4 regions of the Cupriavidus sp. MEYA8 genome follow, and region 1 is predicted to be linked to each of the others. Evidence: predicted binding sites of a transcription regulator. Region 1 holds the regulator's gene; each other region holds the start of a gene.

Region 1 (7,696 bases):
GCTTCTTGGTGGCCGAGGCGAGCGCCGCCTCCAGGGCACCGAATACCACATCCTTGTCGACGTTCTTCTCACGCGCAAGCGCATCGACGAGCAACAGAACTTCGCGGCTCATTGCTTGTTCCCTTTTCTTTGATTTCCTTTGAAGTCGAATACCGGCACCAGGCGTGCCTTGTCGACATCGGATACGGCAAATTCCAGCAGTGCCGGGCCATCCTTGCCCTCGAACTCCAGGCCGACCTTCTCCGCGCCAGCCTCGCCGGCCGGTTCGCGCAGGATGCCCGTGAAGTTCTTCTGCCCGTTCACCGGCAGGCGCAGCGTCACGCGCGCCTCGGCGCCGGCAAAGCGGACGTAGTCGGCCAGCTTCTTCAGCGGCCGGTCCAGTCCGGGCGACGAGACCTCGAGGCGTTCGTAGTCGACGTTCTCGACCGTGAACACGTGGGTGAGCTGGCGGCTCACCTTTTCACAATCCTCGATGGCGATGCCGGTTTCAGGCTGATCGATATAGACACGCAGCAATCCGGCCGGGGCACGCTCGAGCTCAACCAGCTCATATCCCATGCCGTTAAGGGTGGTTTCGATCAAATCTGCCAGATGCACTGTTATCCCGAGTAATGGCCATCAACACCGTTGGCAGGCAAACCCGCCGCTGCCGTCCGGGACGACCCTGCTGCAGTGCTGCCTGTCCGCCATCCCGCACGCGCCGGGGCGCGGGACCGAATTCGGGCGAACCAAAAAAAAATGGGCGCAATGCCCATCATTCGCCCACCCTCGGCGAGGATGGCTTTTTGAATAGACTTGAATTATACGCGGATTATGTCGAAAAGGCAAAAGCCAGACATACTCGCGGATTACGCGCCGCGCCGGCGGGTCGTCACCCCGCCGTGCGCGGCATCAGGCACTCAGCGATTGCCGCCGCGATTGCCCCCGCGGCTGCCTCCGCGATTGCCACCACCGCCGCCGCCACGCTGGCCGCGATTTCCGCCTGCCTTCGCCGCCTTCGGCATGACGTTTCCGTTCGCCTCGCCGCCGCCACGACGCTGCGGCTTGCCTTGCCCGCCAAGCCCGGCGCCACCGCCACCACGCGCCTGGCGCGCGCCGGTGCCGCGGCCGCCGCCAAGGTTGGCCGCGTGCGAGGTCAGCAGCGTGGGGCCGTGGCTGATGTAGCCCATCGACGTCTTCATCGGATCCGGCTGGCCGCCGCGGCTGCCGCCCCGCGCACCGCCCTGCTCGTAGCGCGGCAGGCCGTCCATGCCGGTATGCATCGGCATGCCGGCAATCGCCGCTTCGGTACGCTGCTTGCGCCCGCCGACCTTGGTCGCGCCCTTGCCGGACTGCTCGCCCTTGCCTGGCACCTTCAGGCCGACGGCGGTCATCAGCGCCTTGACGTCATTGGGCTCGACCTCCTGCCAGCGGCCGCGCTTGAGGCCGCGCGGAAGCAGGAACTGCCCGTAGCGCGTACGGATCAGGCGCGACACGGTCAGGCCGACCGCCTCGAACATGCGCCGCACTTCGCGGTTGCGGCCTTCGGTCAGCGCCACGTGGTACCACTGGTTGACGCCCTCGCCGCCGCCGTCCGCGATGCGCAGGAAGTTGGCCTCGCCGTCGTCCAGCTTGATGCCGTGCAGCAGGCGCTGGCGGTCGGCTTCGGCCAGCTCGCCCAGCGTGCGCACCGCGTATTCACGTTCGACGCCGTAGCGCGGGTGCATGAAGCGGTTGGCGATATCGCCCGAGGTGGTGAAGATCAGCAGGCCCTCGGTATTGAAGTCCAGCCGGCCAATGGCGACCCACTTGCCGGACTTGATGCGCGGCAGGCTGTCGAACACGGTCGGACGGCCTTCCGGGTCCGACTGGCTGACGATTTCGCCGGCCGGCTTGTGGTACAGCAGCACGCGCGGCGGCTTGGTCGAGACCTTACGGTGAATCAGCTTGCCGTTGACGCGCACTTGGTCGGCCGGCAGGATGCGCTGGCCGATATGCGCCGGCAGCCCGTTGACCGAGACCCGTCCCTGCAGGATCAGCTCTTCCATTTCGCGGCGCGAGCCCAGGCCGCCTTCGGCCAGCACCTTGTGCAGCTTCGGGGCGTCGTCCTCGGCCGACAGCTCACGCACCGGCTTCGCCTTGGTGCGCGGGATGACCGTGTCTTCCTTGTCGTACTGCTCGGAAATCACGAAGCGGAACAGGTCCTCGCTGCTGGCCGCGGCCTTGTCGCCACCACCCTGGCCCTGGCCCTTGCGCTGGCCCTGCGGCTTGGCACCCTCCTTGCGGCGGCCCTGCGGCTGCCGGCCGGCAGCGCCCTGGCCCTCGGCCGGAGCGGCTGACTTGCCGCTGCGCGGGTTCGGCTTGCGCTTGCGGGGCGCCTGCTCACCCTTGTCCGCCCTCTCGGCTCTTTCGGCTTTCTCGCCGCTTTCAGCCTTGTGCGCCTTGTGCGCCTTGTCGGCCGGGGCCTGCGCCGACTGGCCGCCATCGCCCTGAGCCGGCTTGCGCTTGCCGCGGCCGCGCTGGGCACCGCGCCCGCCGGCCGCCGCTGGCGCCGGGGCCGCTTCCGCGGCGTCGCCGGGCATACCGGCCTCGGCGCCTTCGGCGCGGCCGGCATCGCGATCTTGCGTGGCCTGGCGGCGCGACGCCACCAGGTTCCTCAGCCCGCGGCGCAGCCCCTTGCGGCGGGGCGCGGCTTCGCTGCCCGATCCGGGTTCGGCGGCGCCGGAATCGGCGGGTGCGCCCGCATGGCGGGTGTCTTGCTCAACGGAATCAGACAAGATATTCACTATCGGATGTTGCATGTTGTTCAGTTCGGCACGCGTTCGTCGTGCTCGCTCGGGTGCGGCGAGGCGCCGTCTTCCGGCAGTTCAGCCCGTGCCCCGTCCGGATCGGAATCGGCAGGATTGCCCAGCTCGGTTGGTTCGCCTTCGGCACCCAGTTCCTCCGCCCCATGCTGGTGCGGCTGCAGGTCGAATCCGTTGGCGACTGCGCCGTCGGCGGACCCCTGGCCGGCGTCCGTGGCTTCGGGCTCGCCTGCGGCGGATGCCTCGGGCCGGGCCGGCTCGGCAAACGCCTCTTCATCGGCACTGCCAGGCTTGCCTGCCGCCAGCGCCTCGAAATCGATGGCCTGCTGGTCCAGCAGCGTTGCCTGCGCCTGCGCCTGGGCATCCTCGAGCGGGGGCAGCTCGTCCAGCGTGCGCAGCCCGAGGTCGTCCAGGAACGCCTTGGTGGTGGCATACAGGGCCGGGCGCCCCGGCACGTCGCGGTGCCCGATCACCTCGATCCAGCTGCGGTCTTCCAGCTTCTTGATGACTTCCGTGCTGACCGTCACGCCGCGGATTTCCTCGATATCGCCACGCGTCACCGGCTGGCGATAAGCGATGATCGCCAGCGTCTCCATCACGGCGCGCGAGTATTTCGGCGGCTTTTCCGGATTCAGGCGATCAAGGTATTCACGCATCTCGGGGCGGCTCTGGAAGCGCCAGCCGCTGGCCAGCGACACAAGCTCCACGCCGCGCGGGCGCCAGTCCTGGCGCAGTTCCTCCAGCAGCACGCGGACGGTGTCCGCGCCGACGTCGTCGGCGAACAACCGTCGCAGATCATTGACGCGCAAAGGCTCCTGCGCGCAGATCAGCGCCGTCTCGAGGACGATCTTCGCCTCTTGGGTATTCATGTTGATGGTGTGCAGCCTGTCTTTGCACCTGCTCCCGGACGGATCCGGGGCACCGGAGATTTTGGATACAGCGATGCCAATGCCATCGCCATCTCATTGCGCAGCTCACCCGGATGCCTGCTGCATCCAAGCCGTGCACTTCCCTTTCTTTGCATCGAGTTGCCGGGTCACTCCGGCAGGAGATCGTTCGCATGCCGCCATGGGCCGGTCAGCGAACCTCTTGCGTGGCGCGTCCGCACAACGGACGCCGCTGTCGGCGAACTGAACGCCTCGGACGCAAGAAAAACGGGTATCGGGAGCAAGGCCGGCATCTCCAACACCGCAGTGCCAGCCGGGCTTTTGAACCAGATCATTTGATCCGGATGGACCGTGGGACGGGCCGGGAATCGAACTACCAACACTCCCCGCCGCCCTGGGCGCACCTTCTGGCAGGAAGGCCGCTGGCGCTGCTCGCCGCTGCTTACAAAACACCGCGCGATACCGCAATGCTGGCGATTGTATGGCATTCCCGCCCTCGCCCGCAACCACCATCCGACGCGCCGAGCGCCGCATACGTCTCAAAAGACCAGGCAGAAACCCTGCTCTGCCAGCGAATGTGGCAACAACACCGCGCGCGCCAGACCAAGGGCCCCGAACACCATGACCGCCACGCCCGCGCCCACGCGCACCGCGCGCCGCCGCGACAGGCTGCGCAGGTAGCCGGACAGCCCCGACAGCACCAGCAGGTTGGGCAGCGTACCGATGCCAAACACACCCATCACCAGCGCACCGGAACCGGCATTGCCGGCGAGCAGCGCCAGCGTCAGCGCTCCATAGACCATGCCGCACGGCACCAGCCCCCACGCCAGGCCAACACCATAGCGCCTGGCAAGCCCCCCATGCGCACGCACGAAGGTGGGCATGGCGCCGCCGCCCAGCCGCCCAAGCTGCCGCGCCAGCACGCTGCCTGCCCGCACCGCCAGCCGCTCGAGCCACGCGACGGTAAAGGCATTGCCGCGCAGCACGCGCCAGCCCGACCACAGCAGCATGGCACTGCCGGCACCAAACAACCAGCGCTGCAACGGCAGGTAGTCCTGCTTCCACGCGCCGGCGCCAATCGCGCCCAACAGCGCGCCAAGCAGCACATAGGTCGAAATCCTGCCCAGGTGCATTGCCAGCAACTCGCCGGCCCAGGCAGCGCGGCTACGCACGAAGGTCAGGGCCGCGACGCCGCCACGCGGCTGTTCAACCGCCAGTGCGATGCCGCCACACATTGCCGCGCAGTGCACGCCGCCCAGCAATGCCAGCATAAAAACGCTAATTAGTACACCAAATGGCAAATCTGACTCCCTGCCTCATCACATCGCACGGTAAAATGGCGGGGTCGCGCCCTCGCATCCACTCTTGCAGGTTCCAATTGCTCACCTCCATTCCAATCACTGAGATGTCGCCCCGTTGCTCCACTTGCGCGATGGGGCAACTGTGCCTTCCGGTTGGCATGTCCCAGCAAGACCTCACCAAGATGGACACGCTGGTGCAGGAACGCATCCGGGTCCATAAGGGTGAGACCTTGTATCGCATGGGCGATCCCCTCACCGCGGTTTACGCCGTTCGCTTCGGCACGCTGAAGACCCATGTCACGACCGAAGACGGCCGTTCACAGATTACCGGTTTCCACCTGCCAGGCGAAATCGTCGGCCTCGACGGCCTCGGTGAGATGCAGCATGCCTCGGACGCCACCGCGCTGGAAGATACCGAGGTCTGTGTAGTCCGCCTTGGGGACCTGCAGACGCTGTCTGCAGACCTGCCTTCGCTGCAGCATCAGTTCCTGCGGCTGATGGGCAAGGAAATCACGCACGACCAGATGATGCTGGTGACACTCGGTTCGATGCGCGCCGAAGAACGCCTGGCCGCTTTCCTGATCAACCTGTCTGAGCGCCTGTCGGCGCGCGGCTACTCGTCGACCGAATTCGTGATGCGCATGAGCCGCGAGGAAATCGGCAGCTACCTGGGCCTGAAGCTGGAAACCGTCAGCCGCCTGTTCTCGCGTTTCGCTGAAGCCGGCCTGATCCAGATTCGCCAGCGCCACGTCAAGCTGGTGGATCTCGCCGGCATCAAGCAGCTCTACAGCCGTAGCTGCTGACCCTTCCCACCACCCGCCGCTTTGCGCCTGCGCCGCGCGGGGCGGCGCAGGCATCGGCATTCACTCCAACTCGTCGGTATCGCTGAGCCGCGTCGGCATCGTGTACAGCGTCAACCCGCTGGACAGCGCGCAGAAGATCCACGCTAGCAGGAAGCTCATCGTGTAGATCGATTCGCGCGACGCCTCGATCGGATGCCCGAAGAACTTCAGATCACCGGGGTCCACGACCGAGAACACCGTCGCGGTGGCGAAGCCCGCCATCAGGAACCCGGGCCACAAGACCCACATCAGCCAGCGCAACCTCATGGCTGCCTCGCTGCGCTCGGCTGAGGCCGCACCGCCTCGGCCTTCTCGACCACCAGTCCATGGCGCGCTGCGCCCTGCACCGGCACGTCAGGATGCGACGACGCAAGCCAGATGGTGACGCCGCACGCCACCATCGCGACCAGCGGGCCGCTCATCAACAGCCACGGCCACGGCTCTTTCCACCACGGATTGCCTTGCTGATTCATCATGCCCCCTTGAGTTCTGCACCGAGCGCCTGGCGTCACAGGTCGCGCGGCACGATAAAGCTGGTGCTCTGCCGGATCTCGGCGTTGCCCTGCTCCGATCCTTCGCTGGTCACCGTCACGCTGATCTTGTGCGTACCCTGCGCCGCGTCTTCGATCGGCACGCGTATGCGGATCGGCAACAGCCGGTTCGAGGTCGGCGCCAGCGATTCGGCCTGCTTGTCATATTCGACCGTCAGGTGCTTCAGCTCGTCGCTGTCGGCTCGCACGCTGATATACATCGGCCCCTCGGTCGTGTTGATCAGCTGCAGGCGATACACATTCTCGATCCAGCGGCCTTCGACCTCCCGGCCCAGCGCGCCGCGGTCGCGGATGATGTCCACCTTCAGCGGCGTGCGCAGCGCGATCGAAGCCACAAAGCCAGCGAGCAGCGCGACCCAGATCACGGAATAGATGATGACACGCGGACGCAGCAGGCGCTTGCGCGATGCTGCCGCGGACAGCGCCTTGCGCATGGCATTCTCCGAAGTGTATCGGATCAGCCCGCGCGGGTAGGACATCTTGTCCATGACCTGGTTGCAGGCGTCGATGCACGCGCCGCAGCCGATGCATTCATACTGCAGGCCATCGCGGATATCGATGCCGGTCGGGCACACCTGCACGCAGATGCTGCAGTTGACGCAATCGCCCAGGCCCGCCTGGCGATGGTCGGTCTTGCGCGAACGGCTGCCGCGCGGCTCGCCCCGGCCGACGTCGTAGGTCACGACGTAGGTGTCGCGGTCGACCATCACGCTCTGGAAACGCGCATACGGGCACATGTACTTGCACACCTGCTCGCGCATGAAGCCAGCGTTGCCCCAGGTGGCGAACGCATAGAACAGCATCCAGAACGTCTGCCACGGGCCCAGCGACAGGCTCGCCAGCTCGCCACCCAGCTCACGGATCGGCGCGAAGTAGCCGATGAAGGTGAAGCCGGTCCACAGCGCGATCAGTACCCACAGGAAGTGCTTGGTGGCCTTGATACGCAGTTTGCGCAGGCTCCAGGGGTCGCCGTCGAGACGGATGCGGGCGATCCGGTCGCCTTCGATCCGCCGCTCGATCCACATGAAGATCTCGGTATAGACCGTCTGTGGACAGGCGTAACCGCAGAACAGCCGCCCGGCGATCGCCGTGAACAGGAACAGCGCCAGCGCCGAAATGACCAGCAGCACGGCGAGATAGATGACATCCTGAGGCCACAACACCAGCCCGAAGATGTAGAACTTGCGTTCGCCAAGGTCGAACAGCACGGCCTGGCGTCCGTTCCACTGGAGCCAGGGCGTGCCGTAGTAGATCAGCTGCGTGAAGAGGACCAGCCAGACGCGCCAACTGGAGAAAGCGCCCGTAACGGAGCGCGGATAGATCTTGCGGCGG
Region 2 (7,696 bases), on a different replicon from region 1:
ACGGACAGCCGCAGACGCTGGCGGCGGTGCTGACGCGGATGATCGACTACGGCATGGACCCGCTGACCGCGCTCGGCCGGCCGCGCTTCCTGCTGGGCAAGACCTTCTCCGACAGCCGCGACAGCCTCAAGCTGGAGCAGGACGCCGGCAGGCAGGTGTTCAGTGAGCTGGCGGCGCGCGGCCACCAGCTGAGCCCGATCCCGGCGCAGAGCCAGCTGGCCGGGCATCCGGGCGCGATCCGGATCGGACCGAAAGGGCAGCTTGCCGGCGCGCACGACCCGCGCAGCGACGGACGCGCGCTGGGGCTGTAGCCGGCGCGGTGCTAGCCGCGCCCGCGCAACGGCTTGAGCAGGTGCGACAGGCCGTTGTGGTCGAGCTCGTGCATCAGCGCCAGCAGCCCGCCAATCTCCCCTGGCGGGAAGCCTTCGCGGGCGAACCAGTTCAGGTAGTTGCCCGGCAGGTCGGCAATCACCGTGCCCTTGTGCTTGCCATAGGGCATGGCGACGCTGACCAGCCGCTTCAGTGCGTCGGAATCGAACGGAGTCATGGTGGCGTCAAATCGGCAGGGCGCTACGCTACCACAGCTTGCGCCCGCCGGTCCGCCACCGGTCCGCGCGTTAGCGCGCGGGGACTGGCGTCAGGCGCCGTCGAGGAAGCCGCTGCGCTGGCCCAGGCGGGTGCCGAGCGCATCGGGGGCCAGGCTCATGCTGGCGGGATCGACGGCGCCGGCAGGTGCGGCTGCCTGCATCGGGTCGACCGGGGCCGGCGCCATGCCCGGTTGCGCGGGCTGGCCTGCGGGTGCGTACGGGCTGGCTGCGCCCGGGGCCTGTGCGACCTGGGCGGATGGTGCGGACGGTGCGGGGGCCGGCATGGCTTGCATCGGTTGCGCGGACGGCGCCGGCTGGGTGGCTTGCATCGGTTGCGTGGCTTGCATCGGCTGGGCCGGTTGAAGGGGCTGGGCCTGCTGTGCGAACAGCGGGTAGGACGCGACCATCGCGCCAGCCATCAACAGGGATTTCGCCAGATGTTGCTTCATGCGTGTACCTCCAAATTAGCCTTCAGGCATGGGAAAGACCACTTTAGCGCCGAGGCACCTGACATTCTGTTTGTTTTTGCAACGGTGATTTACCAGCCTTGCCAGGCACGCGTGAGCGGGTTAATTACGCGCGCGATGCCAGCGCCACCGCTTGCCCCTCCACCCTGAGCCCGAAGTGCGCGTGCTGGCCGACGGGGAGTGCGACAGCGCGCCGGGGCGCCACCAGCGCCGCAAAAGCGCCGGTGCGGTTACACGTTGCTACGTGCCTAACCTTCTGCGAACACCTGCCGCCGCGGCGCACCGTTACATTGCCGGCCAGGAGGACATCACCATGCGAAGCATCCTGGCCGCCTGCGCTCTGGCAGGCATCGCAGTCATGGGCCCGGGCACCGCCCAGGCCCGCGTCAACGTCGATATCGGCATCGGCATTCCCGGCTATGCCGTGGCGCCGCCCCCGGTCTACTACGAGCCGGCGCCGGTCTACGTGGCGCCGCCGCCGCCGGTGGTCGTGGCGCCGGCCTATTACGACGACTGGCGCGAACAACGATGGCGGGAGCGCAAGTGGCGCGAGCGCGAATGGCGCGAACAAAGGCGGCGCGAGCGTGAATGGCGCCGCTGGCACGAAGACCACGACGACTGAGTGATGCTGGTGGCAGATGGCGCCTGCCGTCCGTTTCTTGTCGCTTTCCGTGCCGGCCGGATTAAGCGCGGGTTCCGGCCGCCTTGACTCGGGTCAAGGCCCAATCGGTCTTGCGGCCTAGACTGGATGCAAGCAAGACCGAAGCGAGGGCATCATGGCCTACGACAGCATCCTGGTCCACCTGGACGGCAATCCACAGTCCTCCCGCCGCCTGCACCTTGCCGGCCGCCTCGCCAGCGCCGCCGGCTGCCCGCTGATCGGCTTGCTGGCCGGGCGCGTGCCCGACCCCGGCTGGTCCTACCGCATGGACAATGCCCAGCGCTGTCTGGCCGAAGACCAGGAACGCCGCCGGCTGCAGCGCGAAGACATGCACTGCGCCTTCGAGGCCGCCACCCGCGAACTGGGGGTCGTGGCCGATTGGCGCGCGGTCGATCGCGACCCCGTCACGCTGGCGCTGCGCGAAGCGCGCGAGGCCGGGCTGATCGTGTCCGGCCAGTACGATGGCGACAACGTCGAAGGCCCGGTGGCCCGGCAGCTGCTGGAAGCGCTGCTGCTGGAATCCGGCCGGCCCACGCTGGTGGTCCCGTGCGCCGGCGAGTTCAGCACCATCGGCACGCGCGTGCTGCTGGCCTGGAACGGCGGCCGCGAGGCCGCGCGCGCCCTGCACGACGCGCTACCACTGCTGGCTGGCGCGCAAGTCCGCATGCTCGGCGCCCATACCCCCGCCAAGGAGCTGCGTGCCGATGCCACGCCGGTCAGCCACGCGCAGCGGGTGCTGGAGCGGCAGGGCGCCTCGGTCGAAATCGAGCACGGCCCCGGCGGCGCTGACCTGACCATTGGCGAGCTGATCCTGTCGCGCGCCGCGGACTTTGGCGCCGACCTGATCGTGATGGGCGCCTACGGCCATGGCCGGCTGCGTGAACTGGTCCTCGGCGGCGTGACCCGCGTGCTGCTGCAGTCGATGACCGTGCCGGTGCTGTTCTCGCACTGAAGCGCGCGCCGCCGCGCGCCTGCGGCAACCTCCTTGCCGGCTCACTTCAGCTGCGCAGCAAATTCTTCCAGCTGCGTGATGCAGGTATTCCAGCCCTCGTGGAAGCCCAGCTCTTCATGCTGCTTGCGCGTGGCTTCGTCCGGATGCATCACGCGCGCGGTGTAGCGCGTGCCATCGTCTTCGTGGCGACGGCGCGTCTGGCAAGGAGAAAAATGCAAACGCCCCGGCAATGGCCGGGGCGCGAGTTGGCAGGTGGAAATTTATTGCTGGCGCACGTATGCCGCCAGCGCGCGCACTTCTTCCGGCTTCAGGCTGGCAAACGGCGGCATCGGCACCGCACCCCACTTGCCGCTGCTGCCGCCGCGGATGCTGGTTTCGAGCTTCGCCTGGGCCTGCGCATCGTTCTTGTAGCGCACGGCGACCTCATGGTAGGCCGGTCCGACCACCTTCTGCGTCACGCTGTGGCAGCTCAGGCAGGCATTCTTTGCCAGCAGCCCCTGCACGTCGACGCTCGCGGCAGCGGCGCCGGGAGCAGGCGCCGCTGCAGCCGGCTTGCCGGCCTTCTGCGCGATCGCCACGATCTCGGGATCCTTCGCCTTGGCCGAGCCATAGGCCACGGCCAGGTAGGCGCCGAGCTGCTCGACTTCGGCATCGTCGATCGGCGCGCCGTAGGCCTGCTGCATCTTCTTCATCTCGGCGGTCCACTGCGCCAGGCTTAGCCCGGGCGGCTGGTAGGAGACGTAGTCGGCCGAATGGCAGATCGCGCATTTCTGCATGGCGATGCCGTAGCCCGGCAGCCTGGCGGGCTTGAGCTTGACGTTTTCCGCCGGCAGCTTGATGTCCTGCGGCGCGGCGCCGGCATGGCCGGCACCGAGCAAGGCGAGCGCCAGCAGCGCGGGGGCGATGGTTGCTTTCATGGCGCGTTCCTCAGGCGATGGTGACCGGCGTGGCTTCGATGACATTGCGGCGGTAGCCGGCGGGGTTCCAGTTGGCCTTGGCCGGCTGGGTCTCGCCCTTGTTGCTGGTGGCGCGCACCATCAGCACCGCGGGGCCCTTGCGGGCGAACTTCACCGGCAAGTGCCACGCGCGGAACGAGAAGCGGCCCAGGTCCTCGCCGAGCTTCGCCGCCTGCCAGTTCTGCCCGCCATCGACGGAAACCTCGACCGTGCGGATGCCCGAGCCGCCGTCGAAGGCAATGCCCTTCAGCTCGACGGTACGGCCGGCCGGCAGCCTGCCGCCGTTTTCGACGCTGGTGATAAAGCTGCGCACGGCCAGCGTCGAGATCGGCCGCGTCTTGGCGGCCGGCGTACCGGGGGCCACGCACTGGCAATCGTTGTCCGGCACGCGGTAGCCCTTGGTCATGAAGAACGCGTCATGGCCCTCGAACGGGTGGTCAAGGACTTCGATCTCGGACAGGTGCTTGATCCAGTAGGTGCCGAAATACCCCGGCACCACCAGCTTGAGCGGATAGCCGTTGAGCAGCGGCAGGTCTTCGCCGTTCATGCCCCAGGCCAGCAGCGGCTCGCCGTTCATCGCATGCGCGATATCGAGCGACTTGCGGAAGTCCGGCGTGCTCGGCAGCACCGGCGTATCCATGCCGTTGAAGGTCACCACCTTGGCGCCAGCCTTGATGCCCGCATGCTCCAGCACCTTGCGCAGCGGCACGCCGGTCCAGCGCGCATTGCCCATCGCGCCGTTGGCCAGCTGCGCGCCGAACACGCGCGGCTCGCCGAAGCCGCGGCTGTTGCCCGAGCACTGGTTCACCGCCACCACCTCGACGGGATCGGCCAGCTTCTTGAGCTCGTCCAGCGACAGCCGCAACGGCTTGCCGACATGGCCGCCCACGCTCAGCCGGTAAGTGTTCAGGTCTACCGACAGCGGGATGTTGGCCAGGTGATAGCGCACAAAGAAGGCGTCGTTGGCCGTGATCGGCCCCTCGTTGAACGTGGAGAAGGGCGTTTCCAGGTGCGGCGGGCGGGTGCTGACGCGCACCAGCGGGCGCTTGCCCGGATAGCGCACCAGCGGACGCGGGCCGTCGGCGAGCGTGACGCCGTCGGTCGCCTTTGCGGCAAGGGCGCCGAGCGGCGAGGCGAGCAGCGCGAGCCCGCCAGCATGGCGGACGAAGCGGCGGCGGGTGGGGCCAGGCTGGGGGGCGCCGGCAAGGCCGGCGGGCGTGTTCTTGTCTCGCATGGGGGCGTCTCCTTGGCGCTCGCGGGGGCGTGCGCGATGCGTTGTGGCGCTCACTTTGCGCCTGCGACGTTAGCTTGTGAAACGGGTTTTCCTGCTAGCTGTTATCGATTCAGTCGATATAGGGGCCGCCCGGCAATGGCCGGAGAAACCGCTTGCGTCGCAGTTTCCATTTCCCTACACTTACCAAAACGTTTTTGTTAGCGGAAATTCATAACATCTGAGGCGAACTGCGCACAGACGCAGCGGCTGGCCGCCGGCCACCGCACAACGCCCGTACACCAAACGAGGAGCCTATTCATGTCCCACGCCGCCCCCGCGCCGGTGGACGAACTGCTGCCATGGCGGCGCCTGTTCGTCTTCGGCCTCCAGCATGTCCTTGTCATGGCCGCGTCGCCGATCGCGTCCGTGTTCCTGATGAGCAAGGCGCTCAACTTCCCGCCGGCGCTGGCGGTGCAACTGCTCAGCGCCACCTTCGTGATCTGCGGCCTGGGCACGCTGCTGCAGTCGCTCGGCAAGCGCGGCATCGGCGCCAGGCTGCCGTTCGTGATGCTGCCCGGCGGCGCGCCGATCGTGCTGTTCATCCTGATCGCACAGCAGACCGACGTCCAGACCGCGGCCGGCGCGGTGATCCTGACCGGCGTCTTCTACTTCTGCGTGCTGCCGGTGTTCCGGCGCTGCCTGCGCTATTTCCCGCCGGTGGTGGTGGGAACGATGCTGCTGCTGGTGGCGATCAACCTGGCGCAGGTATCGGGACGGCTGATCGCGGGCCATCCGGCAGCGGGCACCACGGTCGATCCGCTCAACCTGCTGCTGGCGTTTGCCACCATCGCCTGCACGGTCGCCGCGTCGCGGCTGCTGACGGGCATGCTCGCGCAGCTGGCGATCCTGCTCGGATTGCTGGGCGGCGCGCTGGTGGCGGTGCTGACGGGTGCCTTCCAAGTCGGCCATGTGTCGATGACGCCGGTGATCGCGCTGCCCACGCCGTTCCCCTTCGGCATGCCGACCTTCGACGTGGTGGCTGCGATCCCGCTGATGGTGTTCGCGGTGATCTCGATGGTGGAGGCCACCGGCCAGACGCTGGCGATCAGCGACGCGGTCGGCAAGCCGGTGGACCAGCAGCGCGACGTGCCGCGCACCATCCGTGCGGATGCGCTGACCTCGCTGGTGGGCGGGATGTTCGGCACCTCGCTGATCATCACCAGCGGCGAGAACATCGGCATCGTGCGCGCCACCGGCGTGCGCTCGCGCTTCGTCACCGCGGTGTCGGGCGCGATCCTGGTGGTGTTCGGGCTGCTGGTGCCGGTGTCGTCGCTGATCAGCGCGATCCCCGAGGCGGTGGTGGGCGGCACCGGGCTGGTGGTGTTCTGCATCGTCGGCACCATGGGCATCGACATGCTGCGCAAGGTCGACCTGCGCCATCACGCCAACATGTATGTCGTCGCGGTGGCGCTGGCCGGGGGCCTGCTGCCGATCCTGGTGCCCGGCATCTACGGCGGGCTGCCGGCCAACCTGCGCATCCTGGTCGGCAACGGCGTGGCCATGGGCGCCATCACCGCAGCGCTGCTCAATTTCCTGTTTTTCCACACGGGCCTGCGTGCCACGGCCCCGGCCCCCGCGGTCGGCGACGATGCCGCCGCCACGCACTGATCCCGCTTCCTCGATTGCAATGACTCGATACGATGCAACCCTGCCGGCCTGGCCCGGCGAAAATGCGCCGGCCCTGCAGCCGGACCTGTTCAGGCAACCCCGCATCCTGCTGCCGGAATGGACGCTGCTGCGCGAGGGCGCAGTGCGCGGGCAAGCGGTGGTGGTGGAGGAGGGCCGCTTCACGGCCGTGGGCAGCGCCGATGAGGTCAAGGCGCGCTTCCCGGAACTGGAAACCCTGCCGCTGCCGCGCATGCTGCTGATGCCGGGCATGATCGACACGCACCATCACCTGACCCAGTCCTTTGGCAAGTCGCTGGTGTTCGGCGAGCCGTCGGAGATTTTCCGCCGGGTGTGGGTACCGCTGGAGGGCAGCCTGACGACGGAGCACCTGTACCTGTCGTCCAAGCTGGCCGCACTGGAATCGCTGCGCGGCGGCTTTACCACCGTGGTCGATGCCGGCACGCGCAGCGACGCGGGGCTGGATGCGATCGCGCGCGCGGTCACCGATGCCGGCGTGCGCTGCGTGCTGGGCCTGATCTGCAACGACAAGCCGGGCGCCGAAACGCTCGACGCCGCGCCGATCCTGCGCCGCGCCGCCGCGCACCTCGACAAGTACGCCGGCGACCCGCTGGTGGCGCCGTCGCTGGCAATCTCGATCCCCGAGGTGGCCTCCGACGCGATGCTGCACCACGTCTACCAGCTCTGCGCCGAGTCCGGCCGGATCTTCCAGACCCACGCCAACGAGCACCTGGTGGCGGTGGAGCGCTCGCTCAACGCCTGCGGCCGCCGGCCCATCGAACACCTGGCCGCGGTCGGCGCGCTGGGCCCGGCGGGGCTGCTGGCGCATGCCACGCTGGTGACGCCGCACGAGATCCGCCTGCTCGCCGATACCGGCGCGGCGGTGGCCTACAACCCCGTGGCCAGCGCCTGGAAGGGCAACGCGGTAGCGCCCGCCGAAACCATGGCGACCTTCGGCGTGCGCCTGGGCCTCGGCACCGACGGCACCCGCAGCGACGCTTTCCGCCTGCTCGACTACGCCGAAGCGGCGCAGCGCTTTGCCTTCGGCATCGGCGTGGGAGATTCGTCGTGCGGCGCCGGCTGGCGCTGGGTCGACATGGCCACGCACGATGCTGCCGAGGTCGCGGGACTGGGCGCGCTGACCGGCGAGATCGCCGCGGGCAAGCGCGCCGAC
Region 3 (7,696 bases), on a different replicon from region 1:
CCCGACCTGCTGGTGTCGGTGGTGGACGCGACCAACCTGCGCCTGCACCTGCGCTTCGTGCTGGAACTGCGCCGGCTGGGCCTGCCGATGGTGGTGGTGCTCAACATGAGCGACGCCGCCGCGCGCCGCGGCATCCGGATCGACCGCGACAAGCTGGCTGCCGCGCTGGGCGTGCCGGTGGTCAGCACCGTGGCGGTCAAGCGCGACGGCGCGGCAGCGCTGCTGGCGCTGCTCGACGGCGCCCTGCCTGCCGCACCGCCGTCCTCGCCCGAGCCCGCCAGCGACGTTGACGTGCACACCGAGGTCAACCGCCTGCTGGCCACAGCGGTCAGCATGCCGGCGCGCACCGCGGCGCTGGACGACCGGCTCGACCGCATCGTGCTGCACCCGGTGTTCGGCCTGCTGCTGCTGGCGGTGCTGCTGTTCCTGACGTTCCAGGCGGTGTTCTCCTGGGCCGAGCCGCTGATGGACGGCATCGAGGGCGGCGTGCACTGGGCCGGAGAACTGCTTGGTGCGCATCTGCCCGACGGCCTGCTCAAGAGCCTGCTGGTCGACGGCCTGATCGCGGGCCTGGGCAGCGTGGTGGTGTTCCTGCCGCAGATCCTGATCCTGTTCCTGTTCATCCTCACGCTGGAAGAATCGGGCTACCTGCCGCGCGCGGCATTCCTGCTGGACCGGCTGATGATGGGTGCGGGGCTGTCCGGCCGTTCGTTCATCCCGCTGCTGTCGAGCTTTGCCTGCGCGATTCCCGGCATCATGGCCACGCGCACCATCCAGGATCCGCGCGACCGCCTCACCACCATCCTGGTGGCGCCGCTGATGACCTGCTCGGCACGGCTGCCGGTGTATGCGCTGCTGATCGGCGCCTTTATCCCCGAACGCACGGTGATGGGCCTGTTCAACCTGCAGGGGCTGGTGCTGTTTGCGCTGTACGTGGCAGGCATCGTCAGCGCACTGGTGGTGGCCTATGCGCTCAAGTTCTTCCGCCGCGACCGCACCGACCATCCGCTGCTGATGGAGCTGCCGTCGTACCGCATCCCCAATGTGCGCGACGTGGCCATCGGCCTGTGGGAGCGTGCCCGGATCTTCCTGTCGCGCGTGGGCAAGGTGATCCTGACGCTGACCGTGCTGCTGTGGTTCCTGTCGACCTTCCCGGCGCCGCCGGAAGGCGCGACCGCGCCGGCCATCGACTACAGCTTTGCCGGCATGATCGGCCATGCGCTGCAGAAGGTGTTCGCGCCGGTGGGCTTCAACTGGCAGATCTGCATCGCGCTGGTGCCTGGCCTGGCCGCGCGCGAAGTGGCGGTGGGCGCGCTGGCGACGGTGTACGCGCTGTCTGGCAGTGAAGACGCCATGGCCGCGCAGCTGGCACCGATGATCGCCGCGCAGTGGTCGCTGGCCACCGCGCTGGCGCTGCTGGCGTGGTTCGTGTTCGCGCCGCAGTGCATCTCGACACTGGCGGTGATCCGCCGCGAGACCAACTCGTGGAAGGTCATGGCAGGATCGATCGTGTACCTGACCGGGCTGGCCTACCTGGCCGCGTTTGTCACTTACCGCGTCGCGCTGCTGTTCAGCTGACGCCATCGCTGCCATGACGCTCTACCACGCCTTCGAAACGCTGCTGGTCCCGCTGATCGTGCTGGCGTGCGCGGTCTCGGTGCTGGCGCGCTATGCGCCGCGCACGCGCGAGCGCGTCAAGGCCGCCCTCGCGACACGCCTGGGCGGCGCCGCCGCGAGCGGCTGGCGCGGCCGGCTGGTGCGGTGGCTGGCGCCGCAGGCGGCCTCGGGCTGCACCAGCGGCTGCGACGACGGCGGCTGCAACACCTGCGGCTCCAACACCGCCAACGCCACTGGCGCGCAAGGAAAGCCCGCCGAGCAGGTCGTGCGCTTCGTGCGCAAGCGCTGAACGGCGCGTATTTTCCCCTCCATCTCCCTTCTGGGCTCCTTCACGCAGAAACGGGTACGCCGACTGCTTGCGCGGCATGCGCAGGCAGCGGGATACGCTCGTCTGGCGCGGGCTGATGGGGTACACCGGCGGCAATGAAGGACTGTGAAGCGGCACGCAGAAATGGGTACGCTTTGGGTGCGGAACGTGGTCGGTGCGGGCCGCGGCACTGGCAGGACGTGGGCTCACCTGGTGGTTTCGCGGGCTGTATTGGCCGCGCAATACGACTCTTCCTTGCTGCGCAGAAATGGGTACGCTTTGGGAAGGCACCAATGCAAAACGCCCTCCGGACCGGAGGGCGTTTCACTTGCGCGCGGGAACGTTGCTGCTTACTTGACGGTACCGACGAAGACCAGCTTCAGCGGCGTGTTGTCCGCCACCACCGTGCAGGTCGCGGTGATGGTGAAGTCGCCGGCGGCGGTGCCCGTCGCGCGCACCTGGTGCGGCAACATCAGCATGCTAGGCGTCAGTGACACTGGACCGGTCTTTTCCCACGCCCAGTCTTTGCACGCGGTGTACTGCGCATCATCGCCCAGGTGCTTCATGCGCGCGGTCACTTCCACCGGGATCGCCGGCATCAGCAGCAGCGTCAGCGGCTGCTGGTTGTCGTCGACCAGCGTCCAGGTCGGATTCTCGGTCACGGACAGGGCGGCAGCCGGGCGCACGGCCAGCTTGGTGCTCACGGCGGTCACCGTCAGCGTGCTCTGGACCGGGCCGGTGCCCTTGGCCAGGCTGCTGCTGACCGTGGCATCGTGCGTACCCGCGGCTTCGGCGGTCGACAGCGTCGGCGAGGTGGCGGTGTAGGTCCAGGTGCCGTCGAAGTCGGCCGTGACATCCTGGCCGTCGTTGCGCAGCACGCGCGAGGTGAATTTGGCCGGATGGTCGTTGAGCACCTGCAGCGCATCCACCGGCTGGCCAAGGCGCGTGGTCACCACGCGATAGGTGGCCGAGCCGTTCTTCGCCACCGTCACCACGATGACGCCGCCGATCGCGCGGCCATCCGGCGCCGTGACCGACACCGACACGTCAGCCGTCACGGCCGCGGTGGTCGAGCTGTTGCTCGCCTTCAGCGTGGCGCTGTTCTGGCTGGCCGTGACCTGGACCGCGGTGGCGCTGCTCGCCCACGCCCAGCTGTTGACGCTGGCCGAGACGTCATTGCCGTTGCTGTCGACCAGCGACACCTTGACCGGCAGCTCCTGGCCGTCGCTCATCGACAGATTGGTATGGGGAATCGACAGGCTGTAGCTGACCGCGGAAGCCGGCACCACGGTCATGGTGGCGGTCTGCGCAGGCAGCGTGGTGGTGGTGTTGTCGGCGTTCCTGACGGTCGCGACCACCTGCACGTTGGTGGTACCGGTGGCGATGCCGCGCACCACCGCATTGGCCGGCGTGGCCGCGACCGGTTCGACCGTGGCGATGCCATTGTCGGCGCTGCTCCAGGTGAACACCGTATTGCCGCTGACATCGACGCCGTTGCTGTCCACCGCCAGCGCGCTGATGGTGAGCGTGCGGCCCACGCCTACCTCGCCCGAGGTCGTGCTCATCTTGACGGTGAAGGTCAGCGGCGTGGTCGCGGCAGGCGTGGAGGGCGAACTCGAGCCGCCGCTGCCCCCACCGCCGCAGGCGGCCAGCAAGAATGTCATGGCAGTCCCTGCCAGCCAGGTTGCCCACGTTCTCAGTTTCATGATGTTCCCCCGTGTTCTTTCACGCGCTACCAGCCTAGGTGCAAAGGTGCCAGCGCAATACTGGCCAGATGACTGAGGGATAACGTACGGACCCGCGCATAACTCATCCTTTCAGCGCACATGCGACCGTCCTTCGGTCGAGGCGGAGCGCCGTGACGGATGTGGACCTGCCGGTGCGCGTGATGGACTACCACGAGCACGCGATGACCGCCGGCGCCGATGCGCGCGCGGCTTGCTATGGGAAGTGCGGGTGGGAGATTCGCCGACGGGCTTCGGCGCGGGCATCGACGTGAACCCGGTCACGGCGTCGCTGCGCGCGGTGGTCTCGGGCGTGAGCCGGCACCGCGCCGGCCGGCAGACGAAGCCGACGTGGCCTGACACGGCGCTCGCCGCAAGGGGATCCGAAGAAAACCGGTGTGCCCCGCCCCCACGGGGCACACCCGGAAAGACGCCCTTGCGGACGCCCACGACATGCCCGGTGCCACGGCGCCCGCCTTTGCGTGGAAGCTCGCGGGCGCTGATCTCCTGCACAGCGTAAGGGCTGGCGCGCCGGCTTGCCACGAATGATTCCGCATGTGGTTATTAGCGGAGGATTAGCGCCGCAACTCCGCTGTCGCGCGATCGCGACGCACCTGTGTGGCGGCTTCTCGACTTGTTCTGCATCAAGGTCCGCACAAACCCGCTCGGCCAAACTGTCCGCGGACTCCTTACCAGACCAAGACAAAACATCATGAACAAGCTCTCTCTCCGTACCCGGGTCACCTGCTCCGCCATCGCCGCCTGCGCCATGCTCGGCGCGTTCGCCGCGCCCGCGATGGCCGCCGACGATGCACAAGGCAACTGGATGGTGCGCCTGCGCGGCACCTACCTCGACATGGCCAACAGTTCGGACCCGGTTGGCGGCGTAGGGGCATCGGACCGCATCACGGTCAACAACAAGTGGATCCCCGAGCTCGACGTCACCTACTTCTTCACCCCCAATATCGCCGCCGAGCTGGTGCTGACCGTACCGCAGAAGCAGAACGTCTATCTCGACGGCAACAAGATCGGCACCTTCAAGCACCTGCCGCCATCGCTGCTGGTGCAATACCACTTCATTCCCAATGGCACGTTCCGTCCGTATATCGGCGCGGGCCTGAACTTCACCCGCATCTGGGGCGAGAACCTCGCCAACAACGCGCTGCAGCTCGACAGCTGGAGCGTCGGGCCGGCGCTGCAGATCGGCATGGACTACAAGCTGACCAAGAACTGGTTCCTGAATGCCGACATCAAGAAGATCTGGCTGTCGAGCGATGTGAAGGCCGGCGACGTCAAAGTGTCCAAGGTGAGCCTGGACCCGTGGCTGTTCAGCATGGGCGTGGGCTATCGCTTCTGAGCGGCAACGCGAGAGTAAAAAATTAAAGGCCGGCCCCGTCGGGAGCCGGCCTTTTTTGCTTGGGCAAGAAAGAACGTCGCAGCCTAGCGGAATGCCGGCTCGTCGAAGCTGCGCAGCTTGCGCGAATGCAGTTGCTCGACACCGTTTTCACGCAGGATGCGGATTGCCTCCAGCCCGATGGTCATATGCTGGCTGACGCGCTGCCGGTAGAACGCGTTGGCCATGCCGCGCAGCTTGAGCTCGCCGTGCAGCGGCTTGTCCGAGACGCACAGCAGCGTGCCGTAGGGCACGCGCAGGCGGAAGCCGTTGGCGGCCACCGCGGCGCTTTCCATATCGATGGCGATGGCACGCGACTGGTTAAAGCGCGCATACAGCGACTTGGATTTCAGCTCCCAGTTGCGGTCGTCGGTGGAGACCACGGTGCCGGTGCGCATGCGCGTCTTCATCTCGCTGCCGGACAGGCCGGTGACGCGCGCCACCGCTTCCTGCAGCGCCACCTGGATCTCGGCGATCGGCGGCACCGGCACCCAGGGCGGGAGGTCGTGGTCGAGCACGTGGTCGTCGCGCACGTAGGCGTGTGCCAGCACGTAATCGCCCAGCTGCTGCGAGCGGCGCAGGCCGCCGCAGTGCCCGACCATCAGCCAGCAATGCGGGCGCAGCACGGCAAGATGGTCGGTCATGGTCTTGGCGTTGGACGGGCCCACGCCGATATTGACCAGCGTCACGCCCAGCTTGTCCTCGCGCACCAGGTGGTAGGCCGGCATCTGCGGCAGCGCGCGCGGGCGGGTCGTGTCTTCGGGCTCGGCGCCGCCGAGGTCCTGGACCACGTCGCCGGGCTCGACAAAGCGGGTGTAGCCGCCGCCGTCGCTGCTGCTCATCAGCGCACGGCCCAGCGCGACGAATTCATCGACATAGCGCTGGTAGTTGGTGAACAGCACGAAGCGCTGGACATGCTGCGGCGCCGTGCCGGTGTAGTGGTACAGCCGCTGCAGCGCCAGGTCCACGCGCTCGGCCGGGAACAGCGACAGCGGCCAGGCCTCGCCCGGGATCGGCTCGTAGGTGCCGTTGGCGATGCCGTCGTCGATGCGGCTGAGCTCGGGCAGCACGAACGAGGCCTCCAGCTCGCGCGCCTGGGTGTAGCTGATGTCGGTGGTCGAGGCTTCGATCACGAACGGCAGCGGGATCGGGCGCCGGCTCAGGCCGACGACCACCGGGACGCGGTGGTAGCGCATCAGCCGTTCGATCTGGTCGCGGTAGTAGTCCGCCAGCAGGTCGGGGCGGGTCACCGTGGTGCCGTACACCCCGGGGTAGGCCACCGTGCCCCAGGAGGGGCGGCTGTCGGTGACCATGGTCTCGATGTTGACCGAGATCCCCAGGTACGGATAGCAGGCGTGCGCGGCCGAGGGCAGCGGCTTGCCGCTGGCGAATGCATCGAAGCGCGCGCGCACCGCGCCGACCGAGGCGTCGTAGATCTCGCGGATGCGCGCCAGCGCTGCATCTGCGTCAGAAAATTCGGCGAGCTGGTCGGCCGGATGGGCTGAGGAGAAGACGGGGGCGTTCATGCAGGCCATGATACCCCGCCGGCGCGCTGGCGTGAGCGGCACCCCCACCCACCCGGAAGCCAAATTGACGCGCCCGCGCCCGCTCGCTACACTCCGCCAATTGTGCGGCGCGGGTTCCCGTGCCGTTCTCGACTCGCGGCGCCCCTGGTGGCAAGGGGCGGCGAGGGGCCGTACATGCTTTACTGGGAGAGCCGCCAATGGAAATCCGTAACCTGTTGCCCGATGACATCGAGGCAGCCAGACAACTACTGATCGCCAATGGCTGGTCCAACCGGATAGGCGGTCCCGACAAGTTCGCGCGGCTGGTGGCCAATTCCCAGCGCGTGGCCGTGGCGGTGGAAGGCGGCGAGATCGTCGGCTTCGCCCGGGCCCTGTGCGACGACGTCTCCGACGGCTTCCTGTCGATGGTAGCCGTGGCCCCGAGCCACCGCCGGCGCGGCATTGGCCGCTCGCTGGTGCGCCACGTCATGGGCAACGATCCCGATATCACCTGGGTGCTGCGCGCGGCGCGCTCTTCCGAAGCGGCGTTCTTCGGCCAGCTCGGCTTTACGCCATCGATGGTGGCAATGGAGCGGCGCCGGCCCTGAGCCGTACCGGCCAGTCCCGACTGATCCTCGCGCCTCACTCCGCGCCCATCTGCGCGAGAACTCCCCGGCGTACCAACCTGAACAGCGGCCGCCCGGCGCGCCATGCGTCGGCGTGGTCGCGCCCCGGCTGCGGCAGCCCGCTACGGGCGGGGCCAGGAACAGCACGTCGAAGAACGCGATGCCCTCGGCCAAGGTGCCGCAGCGGGCAAGCGTACCCATTTCTGCGGCCATCGGCCTGAGCGTTTCCCCAGGCATGGCGAACAGCGCGGCGTGCGCCCCGGGCTATCGATCCGCTCGGATCGGCCCGTACTCGGCCGGCACCCAGGTATAGCCGGCCGTGTCGCGACGCACATGGCCCAGCCCCGGAAATGGCAGGTGCGCGCCCCCTACCCACAGCTTGCCCTTGGCCGCATCGGCCAGGATGCGCTTGCGCGTGATCACCGCGGCATGGCTGTCGGTATCGAACTCGATCGCCACCTGCGGACGGCGGAACTGGACCGCATGGCTGTGGACGATGTCGCCCCACAGCAGCAGGCTGTCCT
Region 4 (7,696 bases), 1.3 Mb from region 1:
TTCGGAGGGCAGTACTCTATCCATTGAGCTACGGGCGCACAGAGACGGTTTTTTAAACCGGTATTGCGGGTACAGCAATGCAGCGCGCGAATGCCGCCGCAGGAAAGTCGCATAGGATACCGCGTTTGCCCCGCGCCGTCCATGCGGGCCTCTCCGGAGGGTCCGCCTTACGTCTCGCAACCGCCGCTTTTGGCACTGGCGAAGGGTGGAATGGGGCTATAATCGCCAGCTATTTGCGTCAAATCGTGCCCCTCACGCAGTCGACCAGGATCAAGGCTTTGCGGCTTGGTTTCGGCGACAATCCGGGGCCCGGCCCGGGAGACACTCCGAAGTGCGCAAATAGCGACAGACCCGAGCCAGGCAATGGCCGCAAGGCAGCATGGGGCGGACTTCTGTCGGGTCCCTGCGGGCCAGGTAGTGGTCAGACTAGGGCCAGATAAAGCAAGCCGAGGGTGAGCGGCCAGAAGGTTTCCTGCAAAACTGAGAGTTCTGTATGAGCGACGTCCACAACGAACACCACGAACACGAGTCTCCCATCAAGACCCCCAAGCAGCTGATCGCTGTGGTGGTCGCGGCTTTCCTGGTACCGATCCTCGTGATCGTCCTCCTGGTCAACTTTGTGGGACACGGCTCCACTGAAAGTGCCGGCACTGCCACCACCGCGGAAGCCGTCAACGACCGCATCAAGCCGGTCGCGTCGCTCGAAATCAAGGACCCCAATGCACCGCGCGTGTTCAAGACCGGCGAACAGGTCTACAAGGAAATCTGCGCGGCCTGCCACGCCACTGGCGCGGCGGGAGCGCCCAAGTATGGTACTGCCGGCGACTGGAGCGCGCGTATCGGCCAGGGCTTTGACGGCCTGATGAAGTCGGTGCTGGGCGGCAAGGGCGCAATGCCGCCGCGCGCCGGCAGCACGCCTGACGACTACACCGATTACGAACTGGCCCGCGCCGTGGTCTACATGGCCGACGCCGGTGGCGCGAAGTTCCCCGAGCCGCCGGCACCGGCTGCCGCTGCCCCGACGACCGCTGCGGCGCCGGAAGCCGCTGCGGCTGCTGCTGCGCCCGCACCGGCCGCACCCGCTGCTGCGGCTCCGGCAGCCGCTGCCGCGGCGCCAGCTGCGGCGCCAGCCGCTGCGTCGGCCGACGTCGGCAAGAAGGTCTATGACCAGGTCTGCGCCGCCTGCCACGCCGCCGGCGTGGCCGGTGCGCCCAAGTTTGGCGACAAGGCCGCCTGGGCGCCGCGCCTGAAGGAAGGCATGGACGCGGTCCACAACTACGCACTGAAGGGCAAGGGTGTGATGCCGCCCAAGGGTGGCTACGCCGGCCCGGACGCCGACGTGATCGCCGCGTCGGACTACATGGCGAACGCAGCCAAGTAAGGCACGACTGCGCCGCAAACAACAACGCCCGCGAAATTCGCGGGCGTTTTTTCATGCCTGGCGGCGGTTACACGACGCGCGAGTAGCGCGCCCGCGGCACGATGCGGATCGGTTGCGCGCCGTCGTTGGCGGACCGGCGAGTGCCTTCGCTTTCGGGCCCGGCGACCGCCACGCGTGCGGCATCGTCGCGCAGGTAGCGGTCGAACGCCATCGCCACGCGCCGCACCAGCAGGCGTCCCAGCGGCGTGACCGTGATGCGGGCTGGCTGGACCTGCACCAGCCCGTCGGCCGCCAGGGTGGCAAGGTCGGCCAGTTCGGGCGCGAAATCGGTGCCGAAGTCAATGCCGTGGCGCCGCTCCAGCGCGGGGATATCCAGCACGCCGTTGCACATCAGCGCGCCGATCAGTTCGCGGCGCAGATGATCGTCGGCGGTCATCTCCACCCCGCGCGCCAGCGGCAGGCGCTCCTGGTCCAGCGCGCCGTAGTACTCGTCCAGCGTGCGGGCGTTCTGCACGTAGCGGCCCGCCACCGCGCCGATCGCCGAGATGCCGAGGCCGAGCTGGTCGTAGCCGGCGTGCGTGGAGTAGCCCTGGAAGTTGCGCTGCAGCCGGCCTTCGCGCTGCGCCACGGCGAGGTCGTCATCGGGCAGCGCGAAGTGGTCCATGCCGATATAGACGTAGCCCTCGGCGGTCAGGCGTTCGATGGTGGAGACCAGGATGTCGAGCTTCTCGCCGGCAGGCGGCAGCGCGCTTTCGTCGATGCGCCGCTGTGGCTTGAACACATGCGGCAGGTGCGCATAGCTGTAGACCGAAAGGCGGTCGGGCCGCAGCGCCAGCACCTGGTCGATGGTGCGGCCAAAGCGTGCGGCAGTCTGGTGCGGCAGGCCGTAGATCAGGTCGAGGCTGACCGAGCGGAAGCCCAGCCGGCGCGCGGCGTCGACCACGGCACGGGTCTCTTCGTACGACTGGATCCGGTGGATGGCCTGCTGCACCTCGGGATCGAAATCCTGCACGCCCAGGCTGACGCGGTTGAACCCAAGTTCGGCCAGTAGCGCCATGCGCGCGTCATCGACGCGGCGCGGGTCGATCTCGATCGAATGCTCGCCATCGGGCGGCAGTTCGAAATGCTCGTGCAGCAGCGCCATCACGCGGCGCATTTCTTCGGGATCCAGGAAGGTCGGCGTGCCGCCGCCCCAGTGCGACTGGAGCACGCGCCGGCGCGTGCCGAGCCGCGCGGCCAGCAGCGCCATCTCGCGGCCCAGGTAGGTGACGTAGCGGGCGCTGCGGCCGTGGTCGCGCGTGATGATCTTGTTGCAGCCGCAGTAGTAGCAGATGTTCTCGCAGAACGGGATATGCAGGTAGAGCGACAACGGCGCGGGCGCATCGGCACGGCAGGCGGCCAGGGCGTCGTGGTACAGCGACAGGTCCGGGCCGTTCCTGAAGCGGTCGGCAGTCGGGTAGGAGGTGTAGCGCGGGCCGTTGCCGTCGATGCGGCCGGCGAGAGCGCGAAAGTCCGACAGCGCGCGGCGGTCGGGCGCAAGGGTAGTCATGGCAAGCGGGTTCATGGGGGGCGCGGGGGGAACGGTGTTTGACAGCCCATGCTAGGACTGCGCGCCGCGCGTTGCGTTGATCGTCGTCAAGCGCGGCGTTGGCACGGCACGGGTGCGCAGGCGCCCCGCGTCACACGGCGGTAATACGTGGCGGATACGCTGCGCGCCGGCGCGACTTGCGCCCCCTTTTCCTATTGCGCGATGCCGATCCCGGACACCCTGCCCCCTTCCCTGCCGTACCTACCGCTGCGCCGACGCCTGCTGGCGGCCGGCGCAGCGGTCCTGGCGCTGCCCAATGCCCCGCTGCTGGCCCAGTCTCCCGCGCGCCGCACCGTGGTGGTGGGCCACCTGATCGACCGCGGTAGTGCGCAGGCGGACCTGGCGCGCGACTACCTGGCCGGCGCCAAGGTGCTGTTCGACGCGGTCAATGCCGCCAACGGCCCGGTACGGATCGCCCACGTGGTGCGCAACGCCGATCCCGATCCGCGCCGCGCGGTGGCCCAGGCGGTGGCGCTGGCCGACAGCGAGCACGCCGAGCTGCTGTTCGGCGCCGGCGACCGTCTCCTGCCGGCGCTGGCGTCATCGGCCGAGCTGGTCCGGCGCGGCGTGCAGATTGTGGCGCCGCTGTCGGGCCTGGCATTGGCAGCGGACAACGTCTGGTTCACCCGCGCCGACTACCAGGCCGAACTCGACGCGGCAGTGCGGCAGTTGCGCAGCTATGGCCTGAGCGCGATCGCGCTGGCGGTGGCGCCGGACTTCGCCACGCCATCGCTGGCCCGGCTGGAGGCGCAGACCGGCACGCGCGCGGTGCCGCTCGATCCCAAAGCCGACCCGGGTGCCGACGCTGCGGCACGCCGCATTGCAGCCGCCCGCCCCGGCGCCGTGATCGTCGCGGGCGATACGCTGGCCTATGCCGGACTGGGCCGCGCACTGGCGGCGCAGGGCTGGTATGGCTTCCTGGTCGGCCTGTCGTCGGTCAGTGCCACGGCCGCGCGCGAGATCCTGGGTACCGGCTACGCCGGCGGCATGGTGCTGACCCAGGTCGCGCCCGGCCCGCAGCAGGCCACGCTGCGCGTGGTCAGGGAACACGTAGCGCGCATGAAGCAATACCTGGATGAGCCGCCGTCCTCGGCGACGCTGGCCGGCTATATCGGCGCCGCATGGCTGGCACGGGCGCTGGCCGGCGTGCGCGCCGGCGGTGCCGCCGAGCTGCGCCGCGCACTGCAAGGCCGTGTCGACGTGGGGGACTTTACCCTCGACTTCAGCCACGGCCAGCGCGGCTCGCAGTACGTCACGCTGGCGGTGTCAGGCGCGCGGTAGCGACAGGCGCGCGCGCCGCGCATTCTCGACCAGGTTGACCACCGCGCGCCGCAGCTCCGACGGCCACGCCAGCAGCGGCTGCGCCTGGCCGCTGAGCGCGACCTCGTGGCCGCTGTCGGCGGCGTCGTCGACCACCGCCTGCAGCAGGGCGAGCACGTCCAAAATTGCCCCCGCACGCTGGCGCGGCGGGGGCCAATTACAGGGAAAAGCCAGACTTGATGTCTGGCGCGGCAAGACCCGGGCAGCCCCTGCCGCCGCAAGCCGCACACCGTGAAAAGCGCAGAGCGGCACAACCGTCATGCTAAGGACAGCGGCGCGCGCGGTCTTGTCGGCCTGGTAGGGTTTTGTATCGGGCTTCGTACCTAAGATCAGCCGGCCGCCGTCTTGCCTGGGCCGCCGAGCAGCGCCTTGAGCGCGCCGAGCCGGTCCTTGGGGCTCATCGCCGGAGTTTCGTCCTTGGGTGCCGGCGCTTCTTCCAGCTTCATCTCGCCGATAAAGCGCGACGGCTGGCAAGAGTACGTCTCGCGCGCGCGCTTGCGCTTCTTGCACCAGCTGATCTGCAGGCTGCGCTGCGCGCGCGTGATGCCGACGTACATCAGCCGGCGCTCTTCCTCGATCTTCTCGTCGGTCATGTCGTCGTCTTCGCGGCAGTGGGGCAGGATGCCCTCTTCCACGCCGACCAGGAACACGTGCGGATATTCCAGCCCCTTGGACGCGTGCAGCGTGGACAGCCGCACGGCGTCGGGATCTTCCTCGCGCCCTTCGAGCATGCTCATCAGCGCCACGGTCTGCGTCAGCTCAAGCAGGTTCTTGCCTTCGCTGCCGAAGCCGTCGGCGTTGTCATAGCCGGTGGCTTCCTCGCCCTCGGCCGCTTCCGGCTTGGTGCCCTTGCGCTTGAGCCATTCGAGGAACTCCAGCGTGTTGGTCCAGCGCGACTGCGCCTGGCGCTCGTCGAAGCTGTCGTACAGGTATGCCTCGTAGTGGATGCCGGCCATCAGGTCGTCGAGCACTTCGGTGGCCGGATCTTTGGCCGCGCGGTCGGCCAGCCGCACCATCGATTCGCAGAACACGCGCAGCGGCTCCAGCTGGCGCGGCTGCAGCTTGCCCTCGATGCCGCCCATCATCGCCGCCTCGAACAACGACACCTTGGCCTGCCCGGCAAACGTGCCCAGCACTTCGAGCGTGGTATTGCCGACGCCGCGGCGCGGCGTGGTGATCGCGCGGATAAAGGCGGGATCGTCGTCGGGATTGGCGATCAGGCGCAGGTAGGCGCAGATGTCCTTGATCTCGGCCTTGTCGAAGAAGCTCTGGCCACCCGACAGCACATAGGGAATGCGCTCGCGCCGCAGGATCTGCTCGAACAGCCGCGCCTGGTGGTTGCCGCGGTACAGGATGGCGTAGTCGCGGAACTGCGCGCGGCGCTCGAACTTGTGCGCCGACAGGCGGAACACCACCGACTCCGCCTCGTGCTCCTCGTCGTTCATCGGGTGGATGGCGATGGGATCGCCCATGCCGTGCTCGCTCCACAGCTTCTTGTCGAAGAGCTTGGGATTGTTGGCGATGACCGCGTTGGCCGCTTCCAGGATGCGCACGGTGGAGCGGTAGTTCTGCTCCAGCTTGATCACCTTGAGGTCGGGGAAGTCGGTCTGCAGCCCGCGCAGGTTGTCCAGCGTGGCGCCGCGCCAGCCGTAGATGGCCTGGTCGTCGTCGCCCACCGCGGTAAAGGCCGGCGCGCGCAGGTGCGAGCCCCCCGCCAGCAGCTTGAGCAGCTGGTACTGGCAGGCGTTGGTATCCTGGTACTCGTCGACCAGGAAGTAGCGCAGCCGGTTCTGCCACTTCAGCTGCACCGCTTCGTTGCGCGCGAACAGTTCCGCGGGCAAGCGGATCAGGTCGTCGAAATCCACCGCCTGGTACGCGTTCAGCGTGGCGACGTAGTTGCGGTAGACCAGCGCGGCCTGGTGCTCGTCGGCATTGGCCGCCTGCGCGATCGCGACCTCGGGGTCGACCATGCCGTTCTTCCACAGCGAGATCGTGCTCTGCACGCCGCGGATCAGCTTCTTGTCGGTGGTGCCGAGCTGCTCCTGGATCAGGCCGAAGCAGTCGTCCGAATCCATGATCGAGAACTGCGGCTTCAGGCCGACGTGTTCCGCCTCCATGCGCAGAATCTGCACGCCCAGCGAGTGGAAGGTACAGACTGTGAGCTGCTTGAGCGGGATGCGCTTGCCCTCGCGCGTGGTCTTGCCTTCCATCAGCTTGCCGATGCGTTCCTGCATCTCCTTGGCAGCCTTGTTGGTGAAGGTGACGGCGGCGATATGGCGCGGCTCGAAGCCCTTGTCTTCGATCAGGTGCGCGATCTTCTGCGTGATCACGCGGGTCTTGCCCGAGCCCGCCCCGGCAAGGACGAGGCAGGGTCCGTCCAGATAGCGGACGGCTTCAGATTGGGCGGCGTTGAGGCCGTGGCTCATGCGCGGGAATGCTTGCGTGGGGTGGTCGGGACGGCGTCGCGCCCTGTACACCACATGGGGCGGCGCCGGACGCAAAGCTAATCATGTTAACACGCTGGGCCGGCCCTGATCAGTCAGCGGGAACCGCTTTTTCCGGGGGCGGGGACGTTACCGAAGTAACACTTGGTAAGTCCCAAAACCGGGCGTCCGGGCCCTCCTCTAACCAGTATGGCGGGATGGCAGACCTGCGTCCCGAACGTACTCAAAGTTACTTTCGGAGCCCATCATGAAAATGCTACGAGCCTTTTCCAAAGCGACGATGGCCGGCATAGCCGTTGCGGCCCTGGCCACCGGCTGTGCCGACATGACACCGAAGCAGCGCAACACGGTCATTGGTGCCGGCGTGGGCGCGGCCGGCGGTGCTGCGTTGACGCACGGTAGTGCCGCAGGCACGCTGGGCGGTGCCGCCCTGGGCGGCGTGGTCGGTAACGTAATGACCGACGACCATCGCCGTTGATAGGGCGAATGGCTGCTGGCGGGGGGCGCCCGCCGCGTTGACAAAGGCAGGGCCCTCCCGTACATTGCGCGCATCCGACCGGGAGAGCGCGCATATCTGCGCCGCCGAAGGGGTATCACCCGAAAACTCTCAGGCACCACGGACCGCTCGGATCGGCATGCAACATGCACACGATGCATGCCGCACTCTGGAGAGCGGCACCCGCCATTCATGGCGAGCGTGCCCACCGAAGGGGCGCGCGAGGACGGGATTCAACGAATCCGCCTCGTAATCTCTCAGGTATCGAGGACAGAGGGGTCATCCGCCGCAGCGGATTGCTTGGCCATTGGCATAGCGATCGTTGCGGCGGATGGCCCTTTTTTGTTTTCGCGACCCGACATTGCCCCCGAGGATTCCATGACGCTCCAGGCCACGCCCCTCAACGCCATCCACCGCGCCCTCGGCGCCCGCATGGTCGACTTCGGCGGCTGGGACATGCCGGTCAA

Evidence for each region. The regulator FNR, encoded in region 1, switches genes on or off when oxygen is low (the NO sensors DNR and NnrR bind a similar motif). The targets are predictions, from matches to a motif close to TTGATNNNNATCAA.
Region 2: a site for FNR is predicted at 1,760-1,773, ahead of AC5WJ1_RS18595 (universal stress protein). Genes of this name have one in related genera too.
Region 3: a site for FNR is predicted at 4,283-4,296, ahead of AC5WJ1_RS21805 (OmpW/AlkL family protein). Genes of this name have one in related genera too.
Region 4: a site for FNR is predicted at 3,007-3,020, ahead of hemN (oxygen-independent coproporphyrinogen III oxidase). Genes of this name have one in related genera too.

The regions. Positions count from the first base shown of each region.
Region 1 is NZ_CM181221.1:2,187,040-2,194,735, forward strand. It holds gene nusA (transcription termination factor NusA) at 1-112, opposite strand, end outside; gene rimP (ribosome maturation factor RimP) at 109-597, opposite strand; gene rluB (23S rRNA pseudouridine(2605) synthase RluB) at 900-2,780, opposite strand; gene scpB (SMC-Scp complex subunit ScpB) at 2,786-3,652, opposite strand; gene AC5WJ1_RS10130 (sulfite exporter TauE/SafE family protein) at 4,210-4,971, opposite strand; gene fnr (fumarate/nitrate reduction transcriptional regulator Fnr) at 5,049-5,774, shown strand; gene AC5WJ1_RS10140 (hypothetical protein) at 5,835-6,080, opposite strand; gene AC5WJ1_RS10145 (FixH family protein) at 6,077-6,286, opposite strand; gene ccoG (cytochrome c oxidase accessory protein CcoG) at 6,322-7,696, opposite strand, start outside.
Region 2 is NZ_CM181222.1:320,801-328,496, reverse strand. It holds gene ggt (gamma-glutamyltransferase) at 1-311, shown strand, start outside; gene AC5WJ1_RS18610 (DUF3820 family protein) at 323-547, opposite strand; gene AC5WJ1_RS18605 (hypothetical protein) at 638-1,036, opposite strand; gene AC5WJ1_RS18600 (hypothetical protein) at 1,368-1,676, shown strand; gene AC5WJ1_RS18595 (universal stress protein) at 1,831-2,667, shown strand; partial or broken gene AC5WJ1_RS18590 (SRPBCC domain-containing protein) at 2,709-2,849, opposite strand; gene sorB (SorB family sulfite dehydrogenase c-type cytochrome subunit) at 2,928-3,584, opposite strand; gene sorA (SorA family sulfite dehydrogenase catalytic subunit) at 3,595-4,857, opposite strand; gene AC5WJ1_RS18575 (uracil-xanthine permease family protein) at 5,155-6,504, shown strand; gene AC5WJ1_RS18570 (amidohydrolase family protein) at 6,524-7,696, shown strand, end outside.
Region 3 is NZ_CM181222.1:1,027,711-1,035,406, forward strand. It holds gene feoB (ferrous iron transporter B) at 1-1,578, shown strand, start outside; gene AC5WJ1_RS21790 (DUF6587 family protein) at 1,592-1,906, shown strand; gene AC5WJ1_RS21795 (hypothetical protein) at 2,275-3,588, opposite strand; partial or broken gene AC5WJ1_RS21800 (alpha-isopropylmalate synthase regulatory domain-containing protein) at 3,783-3,973, shown strand; gene AC5WJ1_RS21805 (OmpW/AlkL family protein) at 4,361-5,005, shown strand; gene AC5WJ1_RS21810 (AMP nucleosidase) at 5,089-6,576, opposite strand; gene AC5WJ1_RS21815 (GNAT family N-acetyltransferase) at 6,765-7,154, shown strand; gene AC5WJ1_RS21820 (MBL fold metallo-hydrolase) at 7,437-7,696, opposite strand, start outside.
Region 4 is NZ_CM181221.1:3,494,364-3,502,059, forward strand. It holds tRNA gene AC5WJ1_RS16420 (tRNA-Arg) at 1-38, opposite strand, end outside; gene AC5WJ1_RS16425 (c-type cytochrome) at 494-1,381, shown strand; gene hemN (oxygen-independent coproporphyrinogen III oxidase) at 1,449-2,930, opposite strand; gene AC5WJ1_RS16435 (ABC transporter substrate-binding protein) at 3,132-4,250, shown strand; gene AC5WJ1_RS16440 (hypothetical protein) at 4,236-4,406, opposite strand; gene AC5WJ1_RS16445 (UvrD-helicase domain-containing protein) at 4,619-6,715, opposite strand; gene AC5WJ1_RS16450 (YMGG-like glycine zipper-containing protein) at 6,981-7,211, shown strand; glycine riboswitch at 7,281-7,367, shown strand; glycine riboswitch at 7,389-7,513, shown strand; gene gcvT (glycine cleavage system aminomethyltransferase GcvT) at 7,608-7,696, shown strand, end outside.